DNA from 3 places in the Geodermatophilus sp. CPCC 205761 genome. Region 3 is predicted to be linked to each of the others. Evidence: riboswitches for the same ligand, from Rfam matches in the RefSeq annotation. Region 3 holds a riboswitch; each other region holds the start of a gene.
What was found. A riboswitch is a leader RNA that binds a small molecule or an ion and turns the genes downstream of it on or off. The one in region 3 is predicted to bind cyclic di-AMP.
Positions count from the first base shown of each region.

Region 1: another riboswitch for cyclic di-AMP. It lies ahead of MY526_RS06190 (C40 family peptidase); the one in region 3 lies ahead of MY526_RS12650 (C40 family peptidase).
Region 2: another riboswitch for cyclic di-AMP. It lies ahead of MY526_RS08180 (C40 family peptidase); the one in region 3 lies ahead of MY526_RS12650 (C40 family peptidase).

Region 1 is NZ_JALPKQ010000007.1:91,261-97,690, reverse strand. Features, by position in the region: gene MY526_RS06205 (transglycosylase domain-containing protein) at 1-951, shown strand, start outside; partial or broken gene MY526_RS06200 (YhjD/YihY/BrkB family envelope integrity protein) at 1,023-1,775, opposite strand; gene MY526_RS06195 (phytoene desaturase family protein) at 1,778-3,334, opposite strand; cyclic di-AMP (ydaO/yuaA leader) riboswitch at 3,686-3,829, shown strand; gene MY526_RS06190 (C40 family peptidase) at 3,845-4,900, shown strand; gene MY526_RS06185 (DUF2568 domain-containing protein) at 5,031-5,408, shown strand; gene MY526_RS06180 (hypothetical protein) at 5,386-5,952, opposite strand; gene MY526_RS06175 (hypothetical protein) at 5,959-6,430, shown strand, end outside.
Region 2 is NZ_JALPKQ010000010.1:49,862-56,291, forward strand. Features, by position in the region: gene MY526_RS08165 (RtcB family protein) at 1-527, shown strand, start outside; gene MY526_RS08170 (NmrA/HSCARG family protein) at 651-1,490, opposite strand; gene MY526_RS08175 (hypothetical protein) at 1,591-1,764, opposite strand; cyclic di-AMP (ydaO/yuaA leader) riboswitch at 2,091-2,242, shown strand; gene MY526_RS08180 (C40 family peptidase) at 2,256-2,774, shown strand; gene MY526_RS08185 (serine hydrolase) at 2,824-3,765, opposite strand; gene MY526_RS08190 (hypothetical protein) at 3,843-4,235, opposite strand; gene MY526_RS08195 (PGN_0703 family putative restriction endonuclease) at 4,396-5,325, opposite strand; gene MY526_RS08200 (hypothetical protein) at 5,434-6,000, opposite strand; gene MY526_RS08205 (tyrosinase family protein) at 6,010-6,430, opposite strand, start outside.
Region 3 is NZ_JALPKQ010000017.1:60,674-67,103, reverse strand. Features, by position in the region: gene MY526_RS12665 (AMP-dependent synthetase/ligase) at 1-667, shown strand, start outside; gene MY526_RS12660 (glycosyltransferase family 4 protein) at 683-1,804, opposite strand; gene MY526_RS12655 (M48 family metalloprotease) at 1,801-3,069, opposite strand; gene MY526_RS12650 (C40 family peptidase) at 3,218-4,300, opposite strand; cyclic di-AMP (ydaO/yuaA leader) riboswitch at 4,317-4,514, opposite strand; gene MY526_RS12645 (hypothetical protein) at 4,707-5,006, opposite strand; gene MY526_RS12640 (DEDD exonuclease domain-containing protein) at 5,217-6,430, shown strand, end outside.

The sequences.
Region 1 (6,430 bases), on a different contig from region 3:
ATCGACGAGAACCGGGGGTCGTTCACCTTCGGTCCCGAGCCGACCAGCCCGCTCGGCCTGGCCAGCGCGTACTCGACGCTGGCGGCCAGCGGCACGCAGTGCGACGTCGTCCCGGTGACCGCCGTCCTCGACCAGCACGGGGACCCGGCGGTCGGGACCGACGGCGAGCCGCTGGCGGTCGGCGACCGCTGCACCCCGGAGGCGATCCCCCCCGGGGTGGCCACCACGCTCAACCAGATGCTGCGCAAGGACGTCGAGCCCGGGAACCCGGGGGCGACCGGCACCCGCGCCTACGTCCCCGGCCACCAGATCGCCGGCAAGACCGGGACGTCGCAGGACAACTTCTCGGTCGCCTTCGTCGGCTACACCCCCGAGATCACCGCCAGCGTCATGGTGCTCAACCCGAAGCGCAACGAGGACGTCGGCGGGTTCGGCGGCGGCAAGGGCGCCACCATCTGGCGCGACGCGATGGCCCCGATCCTCGAGGCCCGCGGCAGCGGGGAGTTCCCGCCGGCCGACGAGGTCGTGCAGAACGGCAACACCCGGCCGGTCCCCGGCTGCTCCTCGGTCCGGGCCTGCGAGTCGGCGCTGTCCGACGCGGGCTTCCAGCACTCCACCGTCCGGATCGACAGCGACCGTCCCGCCGGGACCCTGCTGGGCACCAGCCCGCCGCGCGGCGGCCGGGCGGTGCAGGGGCAGGTCGTCTCGATCCTTGTCAGCAACGGCTCCGACTACGTCGCGCCACGGCGCGAGCCCGAACCAGAGCCGGAGCCGACGCCCGAGGAGCCGCCACCGGCGGACGAGCCGGCGCCACCGGAGGAGGCTCCGCCCGAGGACGCCGGACCGCCCGCGGACGGTGGCGGCCCGCCGGTCGCCCCTGCCGAACCGGCCGACGGCGACGGAGACGGGGACGGCGACGGGGACGGCGACGGGGACGACGGGGACGGCTGACCGGAGCGGATCCGCTCGTCGAGGGACTGGGTGAGCAGCCAGCCGCCGATCAGCACCAGGTGCAACAGGAACAGCCAGAGGCTGATCGCCACCACCGCACCGACCACGGTCAGCCCGCCGAACGGCGCGCCCAGCGCCAGCGGCAGGGACAGGAACAGTACGAAGCCCTGCAGGAAGCCCGACAGGCAGGCCGCGGTGAACAGCGCCCCGGGCACCAGGGCCGACCAGCGCGGCCGCCCGCTGGCGACCACGCCGAAGCCCCACAGCAGCGGCACGGTGAGCGCGAACAGCACCGAGTAGTAGCCGACCGCGAAGCTCCCGAGCACGCTGCCGCGCTCGGTGAGGTCGGCCATGGCGGAGGCGGCCAGCAGCAGCGGGTACAGCAGCAGCGGCGTGGCCAGCACCAGGGGCAGGCCGAGCAGCCGGCCGCGCCAGCCGGTGAGCGTGTCGGTGTCCCGGCGCGGGGTGAACCGCAGCAGCGCCCGCCGCAGCCCCTCGCCGTAGAGCGAGAGCGGGAGCAGCGCGAGCGCGAAGTCGAGCGGGCCCATGGCGACGCCCGCGTCGGCCAGGGCCCGGAGCGCCTCCGGTGCTCCCAGCTGGGGCGGCAGCAGGTCGGCGAGCCGGCCGGCCAGGTCACGGACGGTGCCGGGCGAGGTGAGCAGCGCGGTCAGCGAGAAGGCCACCAGCAGCAGCGGCACCACGGCGACGCCGGCGTAGAAGGTGAGCCCGGCCGCGATCAGCGCGAGGTCGCGGCCGCGCAGCCGCCGCCCCGCCCCGCGGACCAGGGACGACGCCTCGGTCCGCAGCCGCGCGGCCGACCCCATCCTCAGCGCCGGTCCAGCAGGTGCCGGGCGGCGGCGTAGCCGCCCAGGCCACTGACCGCCCCGCCGCGCACGGTGCCCCCGGAGGAGGCCGCCACGATCCGCGGGTGCGGCGTCGCCACGCCCCACGTGCCGGCCTCCGCCGGCGTCGGCGCGACCGGCCAGGCGAGGTCGCCGTGGAAGATGTGGCCGCCCGGCATGGCCAGCGACGCCTCGACGTCCAGCGGGGAGGCCGCCTGCAGGCACGGCTCACCGGAGGCGTCGCGGGCCAGGCAGTCCAGCAGCGGCTCCTCCAGGTGCGCGTCGAGCTGCGCCACCACCCGACGCACCGCCTCGCGGCGGGTGCCCACCGGGTCGGCGCGGAACAGCCCGGCCGGCGTGTGCAGGCCGAAGAGCGTGAGCGTCTGGTACCCGGCGGCGCGCTCGGCCGGCCCGAGGATCGACGGGTCGGACAGCGAGTGGCAGTAGACCTCGAACGGGATGACGTCGGGCAGCTCCCCCGCGGCGGCCTGGGCGTAGGCGGCGTCGAGCCGGCCGGCCGCCTCGTCGACGTGGCAGGTGCCGGCGAAGGCGACGGCGGGGTCGACGCCCGAGCGCAGCCGGGGCAGCCGGGCCAGCACCATGTTCACCTTGAGCTGGGCGCCGTCCGGCGTCGTCCGCGGCGCCGCGCCGGTCAGCCGGTCGAGCACCTCGGGTGCCGCGCCGGAGACGACGAACCGGGCGTCGGCCGCCCGCTCCGCGCCGTCGCCGTCGGTCCAGTGCACGGTCACCCTGTCGGCGCGCGGCTCGATCGCCGTGACCGTCGCCCGCGTGACCAGCTCCGCGCCGGCGCCGCGGGCGGCGGTGGCCATGGCCCCGGTGACCGCGCCCATCCCGCCCACCGGCACCCGCCACAGCCCGGTGCCGTTGCCGATCAGGTGGTACAGGAAGCAGCGCCCGGCCAGGCCGTCGGCGGCGTGGACGTCGGCGAAGGTGCCGATCAGCCCGTCGGTGAGCGCGACCCCGCGGACGACGTCGTGGTGCAGGTCGTCGGCGACCACGTCGGCCAGCGGCCGCTCGACGAGGTCGGTGAACAGCCGCGGGTCGCGCAGCCGGCCGGTCAGCTCGGCGGGGGAGAGCAGCGGCTCGGTGAGCGTGGGCGCGAGGTCCTCGGCGAGGATGGCCAGCCGGCCGTACAACCGGCGCCAGCCCGCCAGCTCGGCGTCCGAGCCGGTCAGCTCGCGGAAGGACGCGGTGGTGGCCGGTCCCTCGGCGCGCTCGACCAGCAGGCCGCGCCCCCCGGCGACGGCGGTGTACGAGGCCACCGCGCGGTCGGCCAGCGTGAGCTGCAGGCCGAGGTCGGCGACGATCCGGTCGGGCAGCAGGCTGACCAGGTAGGAGTAGGCCGACAGCCGGACGTCGACGCCCGGGAAGACCTGCTGGCTGACCGCGGCGCCACCCACCCGCTCGAGCCGCTCCAGGACCAGGACGGACCAGCCGCCCTGCGCCAGGTAGGCCGCGGCCACCAGGCCGTTGTGCCCCGCTCCGACGACCACGGCGTCGTACTTGCTCCGCGCGCTCACCGGCGGACCGTAACCGGCCGGTCAGCCGTCCTCCCTGGTCGCGTCCTGCTCGTGGCGCACGGCGTCGGTGTGGCCGCCGGTCTCGGTGCTGCCGCACCCTGCGAGCGCCCCGACGAGGCCGGCACCACGAGGGGTCGCTGCAGATCCATGCGGTCCCCGTGCTCCCGTGGGCGGCCGCCCAAACCCCACCCGCACCACCGGTCCCAGGTGCTCCACCCGCCTGCGGAGTCGAGGCGAGAGTCCACGAAATCACATCCAGGTAATTGTCACCGCGGAGTTCCGGCCATTACGGTGTGTATGTCCGGCGGGGCGCTCCGTCACCACCCTGGGTGACACTCCCCGGACGCCGCCGAGCCTCTCCCTCCTCCCCGGGGGTGCGGGCCGGGGACCCACCGCAGCACTGGGGTGAAGCGCGCCCGGCCTCCGGCCGGCCGCGCCGGGCGACTTCCCGTCCGAACCCGTCAGCTAACCCGGTAGGCGGCCTGCGGAAGAACGGAGAGCCGCCGCACCATGGCGACCCCTCGCGCGTCCCGTCGCGCTGCCTGGCGACGGGCCGCCGTCGTCCTCGTCGGCGCCATCGGCGTCTCGCTCCTCCCGGCCGTGGCCGGTGCCGCGCCGGGCTCCTCGCAGGAGGCCGCCGCCCTCGTCGCCGCCCGCGGCCACGAGCTGGAGGTCGTCACCGAGCAGTTCAACGAGGCGCGTTCGGAGCTCGAGGCCCAGCAGGCCGCCGCCCAGGCCGCCGCGGCGCAGGTCGCCGAGGCGCAGGCGGTCGTGGCCGCCGCGCAGGAGCAGGTGCGGGGCATCGCCCGCAGCGCGTTCACCGGCGAGAGCATGGGCTCGCTGCGGGCCCTGATGACCAGCGGCTCGGCTGACGAGTTCGTCAACCGGGTGAACCTGCTCGACGCCGTCGCCGGCCACCAGAACGGGCTGATCGAGCAGGCCGCCTCCGCCGGTGAGGTCGCCGCGCAGGCGCAGGCCGAGGCGGACCGGGCGGCGGACGAGGCCCAGCAGCAGTACGACGCCGTCGCCGCCCAGCAGGCCGAGTTGCAGGAGCAGATCACCGCCTACCAGGCCGATTACGCGCGGCTCAGCGCCGACGAGCGACGCGCCGCCCTGGCGGCCGCGGCCACCGCCCACGGAGCCGGCCAGGAGCGGGCCAGCCGCACGGAGCGCGAGGAGCCGGCCGCCGCCGGTCCGGTGGTGGCCGACAGCGCCGCCGCCCAGAAGGCGATCGACGCCGCCATGGCCCAGCGCGGCAAGCCCTACGTGTGGGCCGCCGAGGGGCCGGGCTCCTTCGACTGCTCCGGTCTGGTGCTCTACGCCTACAAGGCAGCCGGGATCGGCCTGCCGCACTCCAGCCGCCTGCAGTCGCAGATGGGCCGGACGGTCTCGCGGGCCGAGGCCCGCCCTGGTGACCTGGTCGCCTTCTACAGCCCGGTCAGCCACATCGGCATCTACCTGGGCAACGGCCAGATGGTCCACGCGCCGACCTCCGGCGACGTCGTGAAGGTCGCCAGCGTCGACGACATGGGGGCGACCCCGCGCTTCAACCGCATCGCCGGCTAGGACCCCGTCCGCTCCCGGAGCCCCGGACGCCGCGTGCGTCCGGGGCTCCGCTGTGTCCGGGTCTTGACGTCGCGTCCTGCGGTGTGAACACTGCTCTCGAAGCAGATCGATGATCGCAGAGGAGCCGACCATGGCGCAGGGATGGCAGTGGATGTGGGCCGGCGTCGCGTTCGCCGCCGAACTCGCGGCCCTGGCGGCCCTCGGCCACTGGGGGGCGACCGCGGGCGACTCGACGGCCACCCGGTGGCTGTTCGCCCTCGGCGCGCCGCTGGTCGCGGCCTTGCTGTGGGGCCTGTTCGCGGCACCGCAGGCGGTCGTGCAGGTCGCGGTGCTCGCCGTCCTCACCAAGGTGGTGGTCTTCGGCGCGGCGGCGGCCGCGCTGCTCGCGACGGGTTCGCCGCGCCTGGCGGTCCTCCTCGTGGTCGCGGCGGTGCTGGGTTCGCTGCTGTCCGGCCCGCTGACGTCGCAGGCCCCGGTCAGCGCGGTCAGCGCGGCGGCGGCCCGCTGACCTGCTGGAGCAGCCCCCACACGAACTGCGCCCGCACTCCGCCGGGCAGGTGCACCTCCCAGCGGGTTCCCACGCCGGGGTCGACGCTCACCGCGCCGGGCAGGCCGACGACGTCGTCGAGGACGTGCTCCCAGACCAGCAGCCGGCCGGCCCGTGCCGGCGGCACGGGGGAGCCGGGCGCCGGCACCAGGTGCTCGTTCAGCACGGACCCGCCGGGGCCGGACAGCACCTCCCAGTACAGGTGCGGCCACAGCGGCAGGGGCCAGCGCCGCACCTGGACGTCGAGGTCCCCGAAGCGGCGGTCCTCCACCTCGTCGGGCGGCCCGAGGACGGCGGTCCGCAGCGCCAGCCCGCGCGGCGCCCGGGGCGAGTGCTGCAGCGCCTGCCAGCGGGTGTGCGCGGCATGGGCCTCTCCCCGGGTGGCGCCCAGCCGGGGCAGCGCCGCGGCGACCAGATCGGGGCGGACGTCGGCCATCCGGCGGAGCAGGACGAGGCAGAACTCCCGCCGCGCCAGACCCCGCACGCCGGTCGACCCTGCCAGCATCCGTCCGTGCTGATCCCACCGGCCACCGCCGCCGCGATCATGGACGGGTCGGTCACGCTCGCCTTCCGCCGGTGGGACCGGCCGCGCATGCACCCGGGCAGCACCCAGCGCACGCCGGCCGGGGTGGTCGAGATCGTCGACGTCACCGAGGTGGACCTCGCCGACATCACCGATGACGACGCCGCGGCCGCCGGCGTCCCCTCGCGGGACCGGCTGCTCCGCCTCCTCGACCGTCGTCCCGGCACGCACGTCTACCGCATGCGGGTGCGGGCCGCCGGCGCCGACCCCCGCGTGGCGCTGCGCGAGCGGGCGACCTTCTCGCCGGAGGAGCGGGCCGCCCTCGACGCCCGGCTGGACCGGTGGGACGCCGCCCGCGCCGACGGGCCGTGGACGCGCACCGTGCTCGACCTGATCGCCGAGCGGCCCGGGGTGCGCGCTCCCGACCTGGCGGCCGTGCTGGGCCGGGAGACGCTGCCGT
Region 2 (6,430 bases), on a different contig from region 3:
ACGCCTACATCGAGGCGCTGGGTTGGGCGCAGCGGTTCGCCTTCCTCAACCGCGCGGAGATGATGGACCGCGTCGCCGAGCAGGTGTCCCGCTTCCTCGGCACCGAGGTCGCGCGGCAGGTGGAGATCTCCTGCCACCACAACTACACCGAGCGGGAGACGCACCTCGGGCACGACGTCTGGCTGTCCCGCAAGGGGGCCATCTCGGCGCGGCGGGGCCAGGACGGGCTGATCCCCGGGTCGATGGGGACGGCGTCCTACGTGGTGGTCGGCAGGGGCAACCCCGACGCGCTGATGTCCGCGCCGCACGGGGCCGGCCGCAACCACTCGCGCGGCGCCGCGCGGCGGCTGTTCACCCGCGCCGACCTCGATCGGCGGATGAAGGGCATCGCCTGGGGCCGGTCGGACGCCTTCCTCGACGAGCACCCGGACGCGTACAAGCCGATCGACCGTGTCATGGCCGACGCGGCCGACCTGGTCGAGGTCCGGCACACGCTGCGCCAGGTGGTCAACGTCAAGGGCGACTGACGCCCCGGGGCACATGTGTCTCCCGGGAAGCTCGTGCTCTGCCCACCACCGTGGGCAGAGCACGAGCTCCCGCAGGACACGTGCCCGGCCGCCGCCTATCCGGCGGCGCGGCGGCCGGCGCGCTCACTCCCGAGGCGACCAGCCGGTCGCCAGCCAGCCCGGGAGGTCCAGCAGGCCGGGCGCCAGCGCGCGGGTGGCCTCGATGTCGCCGCGGTAGGCGGGCGGGTGGGCGAGCCAGGTGAACATGGCGCGCGCGTCGTCGTCCAGGCCGTCGAGCGGCACCGCCTCGTAGCGGCCGGGCCGGCCGGCCCGCTCGCCGAAGGCGGCGGCGATCTGCTCGCCGGTCCGCTCGTCACCGGCGATCTCGATGCTGCCGCCGGGCACCCGGCCGGGGTCGAGGAGGACGTCGGCGGAGACCGTGCCGATGTCGGCGACGGCGATCATCTGCAGCGGCACGCCCGCCGGCAGCGGCATCCGGACGACGACCTCGCCGTCCTGCACCGCCGCCATCCAGCCCAGGTTCTCCATGAAGAAGACCGGCCGGACGACGGTCGCCGGCAGCCCCGACGCGGCCAGGTGCTCCTCGACGCGGCGCTTGCTCTCGAAGTGCGGGATGCCGGTCGAGCGCTCGGCGCCGCCGACGGAGTTGAGCACGACGTGCTCCACGCCGGCGTCCGCGGCCGCGTCGACGAGCGCGATCCCCTGGCGCTCCTCCGCCTCGGGCCCGCCGGCGCCGAACGGGGTGGTCATGGCGAACACCCGCTGCGCGCCGGAGAACGCCGTCCGCAGGCTGTCGGGGTCGGCCAGCTCGGCGCGGACGAGCTCGGCGCCCCGGTCGGCGAGGTCCCGGGCCTTGGCGGGGTCGCGGACGAGGGCGCGCACGCGGGCACCGGCGTCCAGCAGGGCGCGGGCGACGGCGCCGCCCTGCTGTCCGGTGGCACCGACGACGGCGATGACGGTCATGGGACTCCTCGGACTCGGTCTGGGCCGGCACGCGGGCGCGTGCCCCGTACGCGGCAGCGGCCCCCACCCGGGCTCGGGTGGGGGCCGCTGCGCCAGCAGATCAGTAGCGCCCGGTGCCGCGGCCCATGCCCTTGCCGCCGCCGCCCTTCTGCTGCTTCTGCTGGAAGTCCTGGATGAGCTTCTTGAGCTTGGCCTGGTTCTGCGGTTTGCGGGCCTCCTGGATGACCTTCGCCGCGATCCCCGACGCCACGAGCTTCCGGATCATGCCGGCCATGTGGGTTCCTCCTCGGTTCGGTTGACCTGCTTCGTGCCCGCCCAACGGCCGGGCCAACCACCCGGGTTCCGGCGGCAGGGCGTCGTCCGCCGATGACAGTCGGTGGTGCCACCCCGCAGGGGACGAGAACGTACGGATACCGCCGACCAGCGGTGACGGAGCCGGGCGGCTCCTCACACTGCGTCGTCCCCGCTGGTGAGGACGGCGAGCCGCGGCGTCCCCGGCCGCCGGATCCGACACCGACCCCGAATGGCGACGCCCGGCGGGGGTTCTTAGCGTTCTGCGCGGTCCAGCGGGCTCCCTCGTCGCCCACCCGTGGCGGCACCCGCCGGACACCGCCGAACCGGGCGTCGGTCGTCTACCGAGGCCCGGACCGGGGACCCACCGCAGCACTGGGGTGAAGCGCGATCCGTCGCGCCGGGCGACTCCCCCGTCCGAACCCGTCAGCTAACCCGGTAGGCGGTCGTGGAGAACAGGAGAACACGTCGTCCATGACGACTGCACGCACGACCTCTGCACGTCGCACGTTCCGTGGGATCGCCGTCGCCGTCATCGCCGGTGCCGGTATCGCGCTCTCCCCCCTGCCGGCAACGGCTGACACCGGTGGGGACGGTGGTGGGGGCGCTGCCGTCGCCGCTGCTCCGGCCGCCGCGTCGAGCGGCGCCGCCCAGGCCGCGGTCGACACCGCGCTCGCCCAGGTGGGCGACCGCTACGTGTACGGCGCGACCGGCCCGAACTCCTTCGACTGCTCGGGGCTGACGAGCTTCGCCTACAAGGCGGCGGGGATCTCCATCCCGCGCACCTCGCGGGCGCAGGCGGGCTTCGGCGCCCCGGTGGCGAAGTCGGACCTCCGGCCCGGTGACCTGGTGTTCTTCTACAGCCCGGTCTCGCACGTGGGCATGTACATCGGCAACGGCCAGATGGTGCACGCCTCGACCGCCAGCAAGCCGGTCGCCGTGGTGAACCTCGACTCGATGCCGAGCTACTCGGGCGCCCGCCGGGTCGCCTGACGCCTCGCGGTGCCCCGGCCGTCTGCTGACGGCCGGGGCACCGCGGCGGTCAGCCGATCCCGCTGAGGACGGCGGCAGCCGCGGCGTCGAGCGAGTCGCGCGCGCGGGCCCACGACGTCGAGCTCGGGAAGTCGCCGAGGAGGACGACCACCCGCCCGTCGGCGAGCTCGCCCGCCGAGTGCAGCTGCCGGCGCCCGTCGACGCAGCACATCCAGCCCTGCTTGGCCGCCACCGGCCCCGTGGCGCCGGTGCCGCTCGAGAGCAGGCCGAACCGCTGGTCGAAGCCGTCGGCGGCCGTCGCCGAGGTCGACCGCAGCCAGCCCAGGAGCCGGTCGGCGTCCCCGGGGTCGAGCAGCTGCCCGCGCGCCGCGAGGACGGCGGCGAGATCCGTGGCGCTCGTCGTCGCCTGGCCCCACTGACCCGGGATCGACGGCGGCGCGGTGGCGGTGAGCCCCAGTTCCGCGGCGACGTCGGTGACCAGCCCGGGCCCGTCGTACCGGTCCCACAGCCGGCTCATCGCGGCGTCGTCCGACCCCACGATCGCCCGCTCGGCCAGGGCGACGTCCTCGTCGGGCAGGGTCAGGGCACCGCTCTCGTCGAGCGCCAGCAGCCGGGTGACCACGAGCAGTTTCACCAGCGACGCGGTGGAGACCGGCCGGCCGGCGTCCGCGCTGGCGAGCAGCCGGTCCCCGTCGGCGTCCAGGACGACGACGGAGACGGTTCCGCCGGCGCCCGCCGCTGCGGCCTCGACGCCGGCCAGCACCGGCGCCGCGTCGACCGTCCGGAGTTCGGCCTTCGCGGAGGGCCCGGTCGCCTCCGGGACGTCGGTCGCGGCGGCCGCCTTGCCGTCGGTGGCGACGTGGCTGTCCGCCGCCGCGGTCACCATCGGGGTCGTGCAGCTGGCGAGGCCGCCGAGGACCACCCCGGACGCGCACAGCGCAGCGAGACCCCGGCGGAGCCGGTGGTCCAGGAGGGGACGGCGTCCGGCCACGGGCCCAGGGTGGGGGCGCTACCTGCCGGTGAGCAGGGAGTCCGCTGCTCGCCTCCTCCGGATGAGGGAGTCGGTGGTCAGCGGGCTCCCGGCTCGCGGCAGGGACTGGGTGGCTGGTCGGCGGACTGCAGCGAGAACACCGCCCCGGCGTCGCGCGGCCAGGTGCGGAGGAAGAGGAGCCCGTACCTGCGGTTGAGCAGCGCGTCGGAACCGACCTCGTCGACCAGCTGCGTGAGCCGCCCGGCGTCGTGGTTGCGGTAGCGCCGCAGCTCTTCGCCGGCGGCCACGGTGAGGAGGTCCCCGACGGCGCCCATGACGACGACCGCGGCCCAGTCGTCGTCCGGACCGCCGTCGCACAGCTGGACCCGGCGCGGGTGCACGCCGTGGCCGGCGGCGCAGCTGCCGCACCCGGCGCCCTGCAGCGCCCTTCCGCCCTCGCCGACGGACGATCCGGGGTCGCGGTCGGTCATGGCGGGCTCCTTGCTGAGGACGGCGGGCAGGAGCCCGCCGTGCCCCAGGAGAACACCCGGCGAACGGCGATCGCCCGCTCTCCCCACCGATCGGAGGCCGATGTCCTCCGGGAGCGTGGACGACCGCGGCCGCACGTGACGCTGGGTCAGGCCCGGACGGTCAGCAGTCCGCGACGTAGCGACGGCGGAACTCGGCGGCCCACGTGCCGAGCTCGTCCACCCGGGACGCGGCGTCGGCCAGCTCGCCGTGGCCGACGTGCCGCACCGCGGTGCGCATCCGGCGGCGCTGTCCCGCGACCGCGTCGACGGCGTCGCGCGCCGCCGCGTCGTCGTCCCGGGCCAGCACGACGGTGACGGCCTCGTCGAACACCGGCCCACCGCCGGCCCGTCCGCCCCGGCGCACGCTCTCCGCCAGGAGCACGTTGCGCAGCAGCTGCCGCGTGGCGTGCCCGCCGAGCTCGGCGAAGGCGCCGTCGGCCATGCCGAACGTCCGGCACCAGCAGTCGTACTTCTCGTCGGCGGCCTCGCTCGCGGGGTCCCGGCTGAAGCCGTCGACGTACTTCGTCTCGACGGCGATCAGCTGGCTGCGCCCGTCGGCCAGCCGGCCGGCCACCACCGCGTCGAACGCGGTCCCGTCCCGGAGGTGGTCGCGGCGGTCGGGCGCCCACTCACACTCGATCCCCGCGATCCGCCGTCCGCGGACGTCGATCCCGACCAGCCCGACCAGGTCGAGGCCGAGCAGGTCGTTGAGGACGGCGACCGCGGACCGCGGGTGCGCGCGGAGGTGACCGAAGACGCTGAAGCACAGCGGCATCGAGCTGAGCATGTTGGTGAACAGCCGGTTCTTCTCCAGCCGGCCACCCTCGCGCGACACCTCGTCGGCACGGCTGCACGCGTACTCGGCGGCCTCCTCGCTGAGGAAGTTGCGCCGCCACTCGTCCGGCGCCAGGTAGTTGCCGAGGGTGCGCCGGCGCGCGTCCTGGCCCGCCGGGAGCCCGAGGACGAGCTCGCGGTAGCGGGACTGCCGGTGCCGTTCGCGCCGGGTGACGGCGTTGTCGGACGCGATGGAGACGAGGTCTGCTGTGGTCATGCCGAAGCCCTTCCGCGGAGGCGGTGTGGTCCGCGCGCGGACCCGTGCCCAGGTGTTCGGCCGTGAGCTGCGACACATCAAGGTCAACGCGAGGAACGCGGGGAGTTCTCAGGGCACGACCAGTTCCCGGGTGCCGTCCGCGTCCCGGACGACCACCCGCTCCACCTCGCTCCGCAGGAGGGTCTCGGCTGCTCTCAGCGGGGTCGGGTCACTCGGCTGATCGGGGAACGCCGGCTCCAGGTAGAGCGTGTAGCTCCGCTGGCCGGTCGCGACGGACTCCAGCTCGAACCAGACCCGGCACCCCTCGGTCGGCGCGGTGACGATCGCCGACAACCGCCGCCGGTCCCCGCCGAGCGTCTTCAGCTCGTAGCCCTGGTCCGGCCTCGTGAGGACGAGGTGGTGCCCCGGGGCGGTGGCCGAGCCGGTCGCGAGCCACCGCTCGAAGAGCGTGATCCACTCCGCCGGCCACGGGCCTCCCACCGGGAGACCCGGCATGTTCTGGCTCCCTTGACCGCGCAACCGGGTGAGGACCTGCTCGCGCGCGCCCCACACCGTGTCGAGGTCCCACAGGTCGATGCCGGGTGTGACCTGGCTGAGCATGTGCGCGCGGTCGAGCAGCCGGAACAGCGGGCGGATGTGCAGCTCGAAGACCGGCGGCCGCTCCGGCGTCGTCATCCCGCGCTCTCAGCGGACGCGCAGGGTCAGGTCGCCGAAGTCGACCATCGAGGCGGCGTCGGACGGCCCTGCCGCCGCCTCCGCCGGGCCGTGCTCGTGGCCGCCGGCAGTGGGCGTGAGGGCCACCGACACCTGCCACTCCTCGCCGGCGTGCGCGCCGGCCAGCGCGGTCAGGACGCGGCCGAGATCGACGGTGACGTCGTGGGTGGTGTGCCCGTGGGCGTGGTGGGAGCGCCAGAAGTACAGGACGTCTGCCAGGTGCCGCTGCCGGAACTCCCGGTCCATCGTGTGCAGCTCCTCCCCGGCGCGGGTGAGGTACACGTCGGCGCCGTAGGAGAAGGGCAGGGTCACGTGGACGTCGCCCAGTCGCAGCACCGCCTCCTCGAGACCGGGCTGCGGCACGGAGAAGGCGAGCGTGCGCACGAGCGCC
Region 3 (6,430 bases):
GACGACCGCCGCCGCGTCGGTCAACCACGACGCCGCCTTCCGCATCGGCACCGTCGGCCGGCCGCTGCCCGGCGTCGAGACCGCCATCGCCGACGACGGCGAGATCCTGATCCGCGGCGGCATCGTCATGCGCGGCTACTGGAAGAACGAGCAGGCCACGAACGAGGCCGTCGACGCCGACGGCTGGTTCCACTCCGGCGACCTCGGAGACATCGACGGCGACGGCTTCATCACGATCACCGGGCGCAAGAAGGAGATCCTGGTGACCGCCGGCGGCAAGAACGTCGCCCCCGCGGTGCTCGAGGACCGGCTGCGCGCCCACCGGCTGATCAGCCAGTGCATCGTCGTCGGCGACCAGCGTCCGTTCATCGCCGCGCTGATCACCCTCGACGAGGAGGCGCTGCCGGCCTGGCTGGAGAGCAAGGGCAAGCCGGCCGGCACGACAGCGGCCGACCTGACCGAGGACGCCGACATCCTGGCCGAGATGGACGCCGCGGTCGCCGAGGCCAACAAGGCGGTGTCGCAGGCCGAGTCGATCAAGAAGTTCCGGGTGCTCGGCGCCGACTTCACCGAGGCCAACGGCATGCTCACGCCCAGCCTGAAGCTCAAGCGGGCGGTGGTCATGAAGGAGTTCGACGCCGACGTGGAGGCCCTCTACGCCCGGTGAGCCCGGGCTCCGCCGTCAGCCGTCCAGCAGGGCGGTGAAGGTCGCGGCGATCGTCGTCCACGACCACCGCTGCTCCACCCACGCCCGGCCGGCGGCCCCCATGGCCCGGGCGCGGGTGGGGTCGTCGAGCAGGCGGGTGATCGTCGCGGCGACGTCCGCCGGGGATCGCGGGTCGGCCACGACGTGCCCGGTGACGGCCTCCCGCACCGTCTCCGGCGCGCCGCCCGAGGTGCCCGCCACGACCGGCAGCCCGCAGGCCGCCGCCTCGAGGTAGACCATGCCCAGCCCCTCGACGTCCAGGCCGCCCCGGCGGGTGCGGCACGGCATGGCGAAGACGTCGCCGGCGGCGTAGTGCTCGGGCAGCTGCTCCGACGGCACCCCTCCGGTGAGGACGACGGAGTGCGCCAGCCCCCGGTCGGCGACCGCCCGCCGCAGCCGGGCCTCCAGCGGGCCGCCGCCGACGAGCAGCAGCCGCGCGTCCGGATGGCGGGCCAGCACCCGCGGCCAGCCGGCCAGCAGCACGTCCTGTCCCTTCCGCGGGACCAGGCGCGAGACGCAGACGACGACCGGAGCCGCACCCAGCCCGTACCGCGCGCGCACCGCCGCCCCGTCGGCGAACGGGGTGAACCGGTCGACGTCCACCCCGGGTGACAGCTGCGCCATGCGGGTGGCGCCGTCCAGCGCGGGCGCCAGGCGGCCGTGGGTGTACTCGCTGATGTAGGTGAGGACGTCGAGGCCCCGGGCGATCCGCCGCATGAGCTGCCGCGCCCCCGGCAGCGCCACCCAGCCGGTCTCGTGGCCGTGGGTGGCCCCGACCAGGTGCCGCACACCGGCGTCGCGCAGGGCCGGCGCGAGCAGGCCGAGCGGTGCGGCCGCGCCGAAGAAGGCGGTGTCGCAGCCCGAGCGGCGGGCCAGGTCGGCTGCCGCGCGGGCCGTGGCGCGGGTGGGCAACAACATGCCGGTCGGCCGGCGCACCACGGGGTACGGCAGCGCGGCGTCGTACGCCTCCCAGCCGGGCGACCGGGAGGCGAGCACGACCAGGGACTCCGGGGGGCGGCGGGCCAGCAGTGCCGCGACGAAGGTCTGGATGCCGCCCTGGCGCGGCGGGAAGTCGTTGGTGACGACCAGCGTCCTCACCCGGCGTCCTCCAGGCGCTGCCAGTCCAGCGCCATCGCGACCCGCTGCGGCCCGGTCGGGTGGGAGCCGAAGAACCACTGCCAGGCCGCGGGCGGGTCGGGGTCGGCGAGGTTGGCCGCCGCCAGCCGGTGCTGCATGGTGATGAACGCCTGCGCGTCGCCGGTGAGATCGAGCGCGTGCAGGTCGGCGCGCGCCTCGACGTGCCGCGACACCACGTTCCGAACCGGGGTGGCGACCAGCGTGCCGACCGACACCAGCAGCAGGACCAGCGGCACCACCCGCGGGTCGCCCGGTGCGTCCACACCGGCCCGGCGCAGCAGCGGCGTCCAGGACAGCAGCCACCCCAGCGCGGCCACCGCCGCGGCCGCACCCAGCGAGCCGATGAGGGTGCCGGTGAGGACGTCGTCGGTGGCCACGTGGCCCAGCTCGTGCGCGACGATCGACTCGATCTCCGCCGGGGGCAGCCGCTCGAGCGTCGTGTCGAACAGGACGACCCGGCGGGTCGACCCGAAACCGGAGACGTAGGCGTTGAGCGCGGTGGTGCGCCGGGAGGCGTCGGCGACCAGCACGTCCTCGACCGGGGTGCCGTTCTCCTCGGCCAGCTCGAGCAGGTCGGTCCGCAGCTGCCCCGCGGGCAGCGACTCGAACCGGTTGAACGCCGGCTCGATGAGCACCGGGTAGAGGAACGAGCCCGCGACGACGAGCGCGGCCGCGGCCCCGGCGGCCCAGGCCCACCAGGTCCGCGGAGCGCGGCGGGCCAGCCACACCACGACGAGCAGGACGACGGCAGTGAGCGCCGCGTCGATGGCGGTGGAGACGCCGACGTCGCGCAGCCACAGCAGCCAGGAGCGGGTGGACAGGCCGTACCGGTGCCGGACCACCTCGCCGTACGCCGACAGCGGCAGGGTGACCAGCCGACCCACCACCGCGATCGCGGCCGTGCCAAGCAGCGCCTGCCACGCCCAGCCGCCGCCGAGCGGGCGCGCCACCGCCCGGACCAGCCGGCCGCCGAGCGGGGTCAGCGCCAGGACGGCGGAGACGGCGAGGCCGAGCAGCAGCGAGGCCAGGGACGCCGGCCGGAGGGCCGCGGCGAAGGACTCCGCCCGCTCGACCACCTCCGCCGGCAGCCCGGCGCCGGGGCGGACCGGGGTGGCCCCACCGGGCGGGTCGGGCAGCAGGGACCACGGCGTCCGGACGGCGATGACGAGCACGAGGGCCGCCCCGAGCGCACCCGCGACCAGCAACGCGGCCCGGCGGGCGCTCACCTGGTCGATCCTAAGAGGACCCCGTCCTCCCCACCCCTCGCAGGCTCGCGGCGGGACCCGGGACGGGGCCGCCCGTCCTCCCCACCCCTCGCAGGCTCACGGCGGGACCCGGGACGGGGCCGCCCGTCCTCCCCGCGCTCAGCCGGGCTCAGAGGATGCGGCGCATCGCGGTGATGCTGCCCATCGAGTCGATGCCCACGACCTTGACCGGCTGGCCGGAGGTCGAGGCGTGCACCATCTGCCCGTTGCCGATGTACATCGACACGTGGCTGACCGGGCTGTAGTAGAAGAGCAGGTCGCCCGGCTGCAGCTCGGCGCGCGAGACCGACCGGCCCATCGTCGATTGCATGCGGCTCGAGTGCGGCAGGCTGACGCCGGCCGCGGCGTAGGCGTACTGGGTGAGCCCCGAGCAGTCGAAGGAGTTCGGGCCGCCGGCGCCCCACACGTACGGGTCGCCGACCTGGGCCAGCGCCGTGTCGACGGCCGCCTGCGCGGCACCGCTCGCGGCGGGCGCCGGCGCGGCGGCCGGGACCGCCTGCCCCGAGTGGGCCGTCTGCACCAGCTGCTGCTGGGGCGCCGACAGGGCGTCGTACTGCGCCCGGTAGTCGGCGATGTCGGCCTCGAGCCCGGCCTGCCGCGCGGTGACCTCGTCGAGCGCCTGCTGCGCCGCGGCCTGGGCCGCGTCGGCGCCGGCCCGCGCCTGCTCGGCGGCCGCGGCCCGCGTGGCGACGTCGGTGAGCACGTCGCCGGCGTGCCCGGCGATGACGTCGAGCGTGGCCAGCTGGGAGACGAAGTCCTCGGCCGACGCGCTGGTCATCAGCAGGTCGAACTCCGAGAGGCTCTCGCCGGTGAACGCCGCGCGGGCGACCTGGCGGATCTGGCCGTCGAGGGCGTCGAGCTGCGCCTGTGCGTCGGCGGCGGCCCGGTCGGCGTCGGCGACGGCGGCCTGCTGCTGGGCCAGGGTCTCGCGGGCCTCGTTGACCTGCTCGCTGACGGCCTCGAGCTCCTGACCGGTGCGGGCGACGAGCTCGGCGGCCTGCGCGGCGCTGCCGGCCTGCTCCGGATCGGCGACCGCGTTCGCGGGGAGGAGCGTCAGGGCCAGCGTCGCGGTGGCTCCGACGACGAGCCCGCGACCGAGGCGGCGGGCCGCGGTGGGGCGGCGGGGAACGACCGCAAGACGGGGGTGGATCGGTTCGGGGGCATGCCCCAGGGCAGCGTGAGGGGTCGCCACGGGCGGCGGCTCTCCGTTTCTTCCTCAGCAACCGCCTACCGAGTTAGCTGACGGGTTCGGGCTGGGAAGAAGCGCCCTATCTCTGCGCGCCGGCGGACCGACGCGTGTGCCCCGGCGGACCGGCGCACGCGAGAACTCACCCCAGTACTGCGGTGGGTCCCCGGTTCCCCCTGGGCACCGTGCGGCGCCTCGGGGAATTCGGCGGTGACCCGGCCGAGGTCACCTCACTGCGGGTGACGACCTCCCGGCCGGACCGGCTCACCGTAGGGGCGTGGTGTTGTTGTGACAAACGAGGCCCGCGTGGACTGTGGGATTTCCCACACGCTCGACGCGCGCCACGCCGACACCCCCGGTTCGCGCCTCGTTCCCTCGTCCGCGGCCGCGTCGGCGCCCGCCACGGCCGGCCTCACCCGGTGCGCCGCCGCGGATCCCCCGCCCGGCGCGGGGAGGTCTGGTGGCGCAGCGGCGGCACGAGGCCGCCGTCGGCCAGCGCGCGGACGGCCCGGCGCTCGACCTCGTCGAACTCCACCACCACACCCGGCGCCGGGACGACGACGTCCTCGGCGGCCGGACCGCGGCGGGCGGTCATCGGGACCACCGTCGGGTCGGTGCCCTGCCAGCCCGGTGGCGCCCCCAGCAGCACGGTCACGACGCAGTCGGCGCAGCCGTCGCCCCGGGCGGTGCAGGTGTCGCAGTCGATGAACATGACCCACTCCTCTGCTGACCGACGCCTTGGTCGTGGAGGCCCTCCATGGCCCCCGGTCGGTATGGGCAGCACGCTAGGGACGGGCACCGACAGTTCCCGGCCACCGTCGGTTCTGCCGCCCGCACGGCCGCCCGCACCGCCGTCGGCCGATCGGTCGCCGCCCGGCGAGCGTCCCCGGGACTGTCACTGCCCCGACCTACCGTCCGCCCCGTGCCCTCCTCCCCCGCCCGGCTGGCCGGGATCGCCGCAGGGACAGCCGCGCGAGCCGCCGCCGGGCTGCCGCGCTACGAGCAAGCCACGATCGACGAGCTCGGCACCCCGCTGGCGGAGGTCACGTTCGTCGTCGTCGACCTCGAGACGACCGGCGGCTCACCCAAGGACAGCGCGATCACCGAGGTCGGCGCGGTCAAGGTGCGCGGCGGCGTCGTCCTCGGCGAGTTCCAGACGCTGGTCGACCCCGGCTGTGCGATCCCGCCCTACATCAGCGTGCTGACCGGCATCACCACCACGATGGTGGCCGCGGCGCCGCGCATCGGGGCGGTCCTGCCCGCGTTCCTGGAGTTCGCGCGCGGCGCGGTCCTGGTGGCCCACAACGCTCCCTTCGACCTCGGGTTCCTCAAGGCCGCCTGCGCGGAGAGCGCCGTCCCGTGGCCGGCCTTCGCCTCGGTCGACACCGCGGTCCTCGCCCGCCGGCTGCTCACCCGCGACGAGGTGCCCAACTGCAAGCTGGCCACCCTGGCGCCCTTCTTCCGCACCGCGACCGAGCCCTGCCACCGCGCCCTGGCCGACGCCCGCGCCACCGTCGACGTGCTGCACGGGCTCTTCGAGCGGCTGGGCCCGCTCGGCATCACCAGCCTGGAGGAGCTGACCGGCCTCACCCGCCAGGTCGACCCCGACCGTCTGCGCAAGCGGCACCTGGCCGACGGCGTGCCCTCGGGGCCAGGGGTCTACGTGTTCCGCGGCCCCCGCGACGAGCCCCTCTACGTCGGGACGTCGAGCGATCTGCGCAGCCGCGTCCGCAGCTACTTCACCGCCGGGGAGCAGCGCAGCCGGATCACCGAGATGGTCGCCCTCGCCCAGCGCGTCGACACCATCTCCTGCGCGCACGACCTCGAGGCCGCCGTCCGGGAGCTGCGGCTGATCGCCGAGCAGAAGCCCCGCTACAACCGCCGCTCCCGCTTCCCCGAGCGCGCGCTCTGGGTCCGGCTGACCGACGAGCCGTTCCCGCGGCTGTCGGTCGTCCGGCGGGTGCGCCCGGGCGCCGGGGTCTTCCTCGGCCCGTTCCCCGACCGGCGCGCGGCCGACGCGGCGGTGGCCGCGATCCACGAGTCGCTGCCCCTGCGCCAGTGCACCGGCCGCATCTCCCTGCGGGTGCTCGGCACCGCCTGTGCGCTGGCCGGCATGGGCCGCTGCGGGGCACCCTG